DNA from 3 places in the Streptomyces sp. MAI_2237 genome. Region 1 is predicted to be linked to each of the others. Evidence: predicted binding sites of a transcription regulator. Region 1 holds the regulator's gene; each other region holds the start of a gene.

Region 1 (2,265 bases):
GGTCGACGGCTCCGGGAACGTCTCCCCCGCCTCCGCCCCGGTGACCGCCACCCGCCCCGAGCCGAACGGAACACCGGCCCCGACCGGGCTGACCGCCACCCTCCACGACGACCGGACCGAGCTGCGCTGGGACCTGCCCGAGGACTCCGGCCAGTACAACGTCTACCGCCGCACCGACGGCGGCTTCAGCGCCATCGGCAGCGTCCGCGGCGGCGGTTGGGACGACATCGTCGCCCCGGCCGGCGAGGCGTCCTACTACGTCGTCGCCGTGGACGGCACGGGCGCCGAGTCCGCGCCCTCCGAGGTGCTCACCGTCGACCGGCTGGGTCGGGTCACCCAGACCGGACCGGCCGCGCCGAGCCTGACGCTCGTCTCGGCGGGGATCCCGGCCCGCTCCCCCGTCAAGGTCACGGCCGCACCCGGCGCGGGCGACGAGGGCCGCGTCCTGAAGGGCTACTCCTGGGAGATCGACGGCGCCTGCGGCGCCAGCGGCACCCAGCTGTCCACCACCGGCGACATCTCCTGGACGCCGCCGTACAACGGCCCGTGCACGGTCACCGTGTACGCCGTGGACCCCTACGGGCGCCCCAGCGCCCAGAGTTCGTCGCTGGAGTTCTTCGTCGGCCGCTGACCCGCGAGCCCACGCGAAGGGGCCCGGAGGTCTGCGCCTCCGGGCCCCTTCGTACAGACGTGTCGCTAGTCCTTCGCCTTCTTCGGCCGCCACACCACCAGCGCGCTGGTCTGCTGGACCTCCTGGTACGGCACCAGGTCGCGCCGGTAGGAGGCGTGCACCGCGGCCTCGCGCTGCTGCATCGCCGCCGCGGCGCCGTCGACGGCCGCCTGGAGCTCCACGACGCGCTGCTGGAGCGCGGCGACCTGGTTCTCCAGTTCGATGATGCGCTTGATGCCGGCCAGGTTGATGCCCTCGTCCTGCGACAACTGCTGCACCTGCCGGAGCAGTTCGATGTCGCGGGCCGAATAGCGCCGGCCCCGCCCGGCCGTGCGGTCGGGCGAGACCAGGCCCAGGCGGTCGTACTGGCGCAGGGTCTGCGGGTGCAGACCGGAGAGCTGGGCAGCCACCGAGATGACGTAGACCGGGGTCTCCTCGGTCAGTTCATACGGGTTGCGTCGACGGCCGTCCATCTCGATCAAGCTCCCTTCGCCGCCTGGAACAGCTCCGCCCGCGGGTCCTCGCCCGCGGTCGCCTCGCGATACGCCTCCAGCGCGTCACGAGCCTTCCCCGTCACGTCCTTCGGGACACTCACCTCGACGGTGACCAGCAGGTCCCCGCGGGTGCCGTCCTTGCGGACCGCGCCCTTGCCCCGGGCGCGCATGGTGCGGCCGTTGGGCGTACCCGGCGGCAGCTTCAGGGTGACGGGCGGGCCGCCGAGGGTGGGAACCCTGACCTCGCCGCCGAGCGCCGCCTCGGAGAACGTCACCGGCACGGTGACGGTGAGGTTGTCGCCCTTGCGGCCGAAGACCGGGTGCCCGGAGACATGGACCGTGACGTACAGGTCGCCCGCCGGGCCGCCCCGCTCACCGGGCGCGCCCTTGCCGCGCAGCCGGATGCGCTGGCCGTCGTCCACCCCTGCCGGGATACGGACCTGCATGGTCCTGGACGACTTGGCGCGCCCACTGCCGTGGCAGACCTCGCAGGGGTGCTCCGCGATCAGGCCGCGGCCCTTGCAGTCCGGGCACGGGTCGGTCAGCGAGAAGCCGCCGCCCGAACCCCGGGCCACCTGGCCGGTGCCGACGCACGTCGGGCACACCCGGGGGTTGCCGTTGGCGTCGCCGGTGCCGGAACAGGCCTTGCACGGTGCCTGCGAGGTCATGCGCAGCGGGACCGTCGCCCCCTCGATCGCCTCGGTGAAGTTGAGGCTGACCTCGGTGTCGATGTCCTGACCGCGCCGGGGCTGCACGCGCGTGGTGCCCGAGCCGCCCCGGTTGAACAGGCCCCCGAAGACGTCACCGAGCCCGCCGCCGAACCCGCCGGCCCCCTGACCGCCGCCCTGGGCGCCGCCTCCGAAGAGGTCGCCCAGGTCGAAGTTGAAGGAGCCGCCGCCCGCGCCCGGCCCCGGGCGGAAGCCGCCGTTGCCGAAGAGGGTGCGGGCCTCGTCGTACTCCTTGCGCTTCTTGGGGTCACCGAGGACGTCGTTCGCCTCGGAGATCTCCTTGAAGCGCTCCTCGGCCTTGGCGTTGCCCTTGTTGGCGTCCGGGTGGAACTCGCGGGCGAGCTTCCGGTACGCCTTCTTGATCTCGGCCTCG
Region 2 (2,265 bases), 1.1 Mb from region 1:
GGACTCCTCGCCGTCCGCCTCGCCGTTGAGTTCGCGCAGCTCCTTGCGCACGGCCTCCAGCTGGCGGCGCAGCAGGAACTCGCGCTGCTGCTTGTCGACGCCCTCCTGGACGTCCTTGGCGATGGTCTCGGCGACGTCCTGCTCGGCGAGGTGGTCGCGCAGGTGCTGGGTGGCGAGCTTGAGACGGGCAACCGGGTCGGTGGTCTCCAGCAGTTCGATCTTCTGCTCGGTCGTCAGGAAGGGCGAGTAGCCGGAGTTGTCGGCGAGCTGGGAGACGTCGTCGATGGCCTGCACCCGGTCCACGACCTGCCAGGCGCCGCGCTTGCGCAGCCAGGCGGTGGCGAGGGCCTTGTACTCCTTGACCAGTTCGGCGACGTGACCGGGCAGCGGCTCGGGAACGGTCTCGTCGATCCGCGTGCCCTCGACCCACAGCGCCGCACCCGGCCCGGTGGTGCCGGCGCCGATCTTCACGCGGCCGCGGCCGCGGATCAGCGCGCCCGGGTCACCGTCGGCCAGCCGGCCGACCTGCTCGACGGTGCCGAGGACACCGGTGCTCGCGTACGTCCCGTCGATGCGTGGAACCAGGAGGACCTTGGGCTTCCCGGGCTCGGACCGGGCGGCGGCCTGGGCGGCCTCCACCGCGGCGCGTACGTCGGCGTCGTTGAGGTCCAGCGGAACCACCATGCCGGGCAGCACGACCTCGTCGTCGAGCGGCAGCACAGGCAGAGTGAGCGGTGTGGACGTCGAAGCCATGATCTCCCCTTCGGCAGTCAAGTTGAGCTATGCCGACTCAATGCGCGGGACTCCGCGGATGTTCCCGAGGTTTCGGGACGTTCGCTGAAAGCGATCAGAAGCGGTCTGACACCGCGTAGGTTGGATCTTGTTCCGAACGAACGCAGCGAGGGGTGGACATGTCCGGTCACGTGGTCAACGGCCTGTACGAGGTTCTGGACGACCGCTTCCTCACGGGGCGCTGTGCCAACGGCGACGGGCGGCTGGAGGTGCTCCACGACGACTGCCGCTGGGCGGAGGGGCCGCTGTACCTGCCCGCGTGGCGGCAGCTGGTCTGGAGCGACATCCCGAACGACCGGCTGCTGCGCTGGGACGAGGCCACCGGCGCGGTGAGCGTCTTCCGTCACCCCGCCGGTCACGTCAACGGCAACACCCTGGACCGGCAGGGGCGGCTGGTCAGCTGCGAGCAGGGCAACCGGCGGGTGACCCGCACGGAGCCCGACGGCACGCTCACCGTCCTCGCCGACCGCTACGACGGCAAGCGCCTCAACAGCCCGAACGACGCGGTCGTGCGCTCCGACGGCACGGTCTTCTTCTCCGACCCGGACTTCGGCATCCTCAGCGACTACGAGGGCCACCGCGCCGAGTCCGAGATCGGCGCGTGCCACCTCTACCGGATCGACCCGGCGAGCGGGCGGGTGCACCTGGCCGCCGACGGGTTCGAGGGGCCCAACGGCGTGATCCTCTCGGCGGACGAGCGGCGGCTGTACGTCTCCGACTCGCGGGCCGCCCGCATCCGCGTCTTCGACGTCGCCGAGGACGGCACGCTGTCCGGCGGGGAGGTCTTCGCCGCGGCCGAAGAGGGCGTGCACTACGACAACATCCGCCTCGACGACCAGGGCCGGCTGTGGGCCGCGGCCCTGGAGGACGGGGTGCACTGCTACGACCCGGACGGCACCCTCATCGGCCGGCTCCAGGTGCCCGGGACGGTGGCCAACGTGACGTTCGGCGGCCCGAAGAACAACCGCCTGTTCATCGCGGCCGCGACCACGCTGTACTCCCTGGTGATGTCGGTGACGGGCGCACCGCGCGTCTAGCTAGGGCCTGTCGTTTGGATCGGGTCGGCTGCAGGGGACGGTGCGTCATGGCCGACCCGATCGGGGTCTCGTGCGTGCGGCTGCAAGGCGGAGGAGGGAAGTCGACGCGATGGGGGTCCCCCCGCTCGAGCGAAGCCGAGAGTGGGGGAGTCGGCGAGTGACGACAACGCGGCTGGGGGTGCCCCCTCTGGGGGAGTGCGTGCCAGGCCCCGCGACGCCGAGCTGATCCAAACGACAGGCCCTAAGCGCGGGCCGCGAGGGCCTCGTGTCGCCAGCGGCGCACCAGCGGCCAGGTCGCCACGCCTAGCGCGAGGGAGATCAGATGGCCCCAGTTGGTCATCGGGTCCGTGAACTCGATCAGGTCCTCCACCAGCATGCCGCCGAACAGGATCAGCAGGGGCCAGCGCAGCCAGGGCCGGAGCAGGCCGGCGAGGGA
Region 3 (2,265 bases), 2.3 Mb from region 1:
GATCCGCGCCCTCAGTCAGCCGCCCCTGCCCTGGGACGCCCAACTCGCCCGCTGGTTCGACGAGTTCGTGCCCAGCCCGCAGCCCGTCCGGACGTACGCCCGCCCCTCCCGCCGTCAGTCCTCCACCCCGGACATCCCGCGCGCGGGCCACTACGTCCCGCCCGAGGAGATCGCCCGCTGCACCTTCGGCGTCGTCCTCGACACCTCCGGCTCCATGAGCCACACCCTGCTGGGCAAGGCACTCGGCGCGATCGCCTCGTACGCCGGGGCTCGCGACGTGCCGGCCGCCCGCGTCGTCTTCTGCGACGCCGCGCCCCACGACGCGGGCTATCTGCCGGTGACCGAGATCGCGGGCCGGGTGCGCGTGCACGGCCGCGGCGGTACGGTCCTGCAGCCCGGGATCGACCTGCTGCACCGGGCGGACGACTTCCCGCCGGGCGCGCCCGTCCTGGTGATCACCGACGGCTGGTGCGACGTGCTGCGCGTCCGCCGCGAGCACGCCTACCTGATCCCGCAGGGCGCCCGGCTGCCGTTCACCGCCCGCGGACCGGTCTTCCGGGTGCGCTGAGCCGGAATGTGATCGGATGGGGACGCAAGCAACAGCAGGAATTCGGAAGGATTCACCGTGGCAACCACGCGCTCCGCACACACCGTATGGGAAGGCAACCTGCTCGAGGGCAGCGGTGTCGTGAACTTCGACTCCTCCGGGGCCATCGAGGCGCAGCCGGTGACGTGGGCCTCGCGCTCCCAGGACGCGAACGGCAAGACCAGCCCCGAGGAGCTGATCGCCGCCGCGCACTCCAGCTGCTTCTCCATGGCGCTCTCGCACGCCCTGAACGGCGCCGGCACCCCGCCCACCAAGCTCGTCACCTCGGCGGACGTCAATTTCCAGCCGGGTGAGGGCATCACCGGCATCCACCTCACCGTCGAGGGCACGGTCCCCGGCATCGACGACGACGCCTTCGTCGCCGCGGCCGAGGACGCCAAGAAGAACTGCCCGGTCAGCCAGGCCCTGGCCGGCACGACGATCACCCTGTCCGCCAAGCTGGCCTGAAACCGCGCCCCCCTGGTGCCGCGCCCCGTGCCCGGGAGCGCGGCACCGGTGTTTTCCGGGGTACCCGGGAGCCGTTCGCCGGGGGTACCCGGGACCTACGCGGCATTGACAACAGCGCACTCAAGTTTTGTGCTGGAGTCTGGGAAGTGCCTGGCGGAAGGGGACGGAGATGGCACGTGCGGTCGGGATCGATCTCGGGACCACGAACTCGGTGGTGGCCGTCCTGGAGGGCGGCGAACCCACGGTCGTCGCCAACGCGGAGGGGGCCAGGACCACACCGTCGGTCGTGGCCTTCGCCAAGAACGGGGAGGTGCTGGTCGGTGAGGTCGCCAAGCGGCAGGCGGTGACCAACGTGGAGCGCACCGCGCGCTCGGTGAAACGGCACATGGGCGACGCGCACTGGCGCTTCCCCGACCAGGGCTCCATCGACGGCACGCGCTACCGGGCGCAGGAGCTGTCGGCGCGGGTCCTGCAGAAGCTCAAGCGGGACGCCGAGTCCTATCTCGGCGAGGACGTCACGGACGCGGTGATCACCGTCCCCGCGTACTTCGACGACTCGCAGCGGCAGGCCACCAAGGAGGCCGGGGAGATCGCGGGCCTGAAGGTCCTGCGGATCATCAACGAGCCGACGGCCGCCGCCCTCGCCTACGGCCTCGACCGGGGCGAGGAGCAGACCGTGCTGGTCTTCGACCTCGGCGGCGGCACCTTCGACGTGTCGCTGCTGGAGATCGGCGACGGGGTCATCGAGGTCAAGGCCACCAACGGCGACACCCACCTCGGTGGCGACGACTGGGACCAGCGGATCGTCGAGCACCTGGTCAAGCGGTTCCAGGGGCAGTACGGCGTCGACCTCGGCAAGGACAAGATGGCCCTGCAGCGGCTGCGGGAGGGCGCCGAGAAGGCCAAGATCGAACTGTCCAGCTCCTCGGAGACGACGATCAACCTGCCCTACATCACCGCCTCCGCCGAGGGGCCGCTGCACCTCGACGAGAAGATGACCCGCGCGCAGTTCCAGGAGCTCACCGCCGACCTCCTCGACCGCTGCAAGACCCCCTTCCACCAGGCGGTCAAGGACGCGGGCATCAAGCTGTCCGCGGTCGACCACGTCATCCTCGTCGGTGGCTCCACGCGCATGCCGGCCGTCACCGACCTCGTCAAGGAACTCACCGGCAAGGACCCGCACAAGGGCGTCAACCCCGACGAGGTCGTGG

The links. Region 1 encodes HspR, which represses chaperone genes until heat shock. Its sites were predicted from a motif close to TTGAGNNNNNNNNNCTCAA; they were not measured.
Region 2: lon (endopeptidase La) is a predicted target of HspR. The motif match lies at 776-794, and genes of this name have one in related genera.
Region 3: dnaK (molecular chaperone DnaK) is a predicted target of HspR. The motif match lies at 1,160-1,178, and genes of this name have one in related genera.

What each region holds. Positions count from the first base shown of each region.
Region 1 is NZ_JAJPGQ010000003.1:1,025,380-1,027,644, reverse strand. Features, by position in the region: gene LN251_RS15060 (fibronectin type III domain-containing protein) at 1-631, shown strand, start outside; gene LN251_RS15055 (heat shock protein transcriptional repressor HspR) at 697-1,143, opposite strand; gene dnaJ (molecular chaperone DnaJ) at 1,149-2,265, opposite strand, start outside.
Region 2 is NZ_JAJPGQ010000003.1:2,129,162-2,131,426, reverse strand. Features, by position in the region: gene lon (endopeptidase La) at 1-753, opposite strand, end outside; gene LN251_RS20335 (SMP-30/gluconolactonase/LRE family protein) at 912-1,829, shown strand; gene LN251_RS20330 (rhomboid-like protein) at 2,071-2,265, opposite strand, start outside.
Region 3 is NZ_JAJPGQ010000003.1:3,342,253-3,344,517, forward strand. Features, by position in the region: gene LN251_RS25725 (vWA domain-containing protein) at 1-568, shown strand, start outside; gene LN251_RS25730 (OsmC family protein) at 626-1,054, shown strand; gene dnaK (molecular chaperone DnaK) at 1,224-2,265, shown strand, end outside.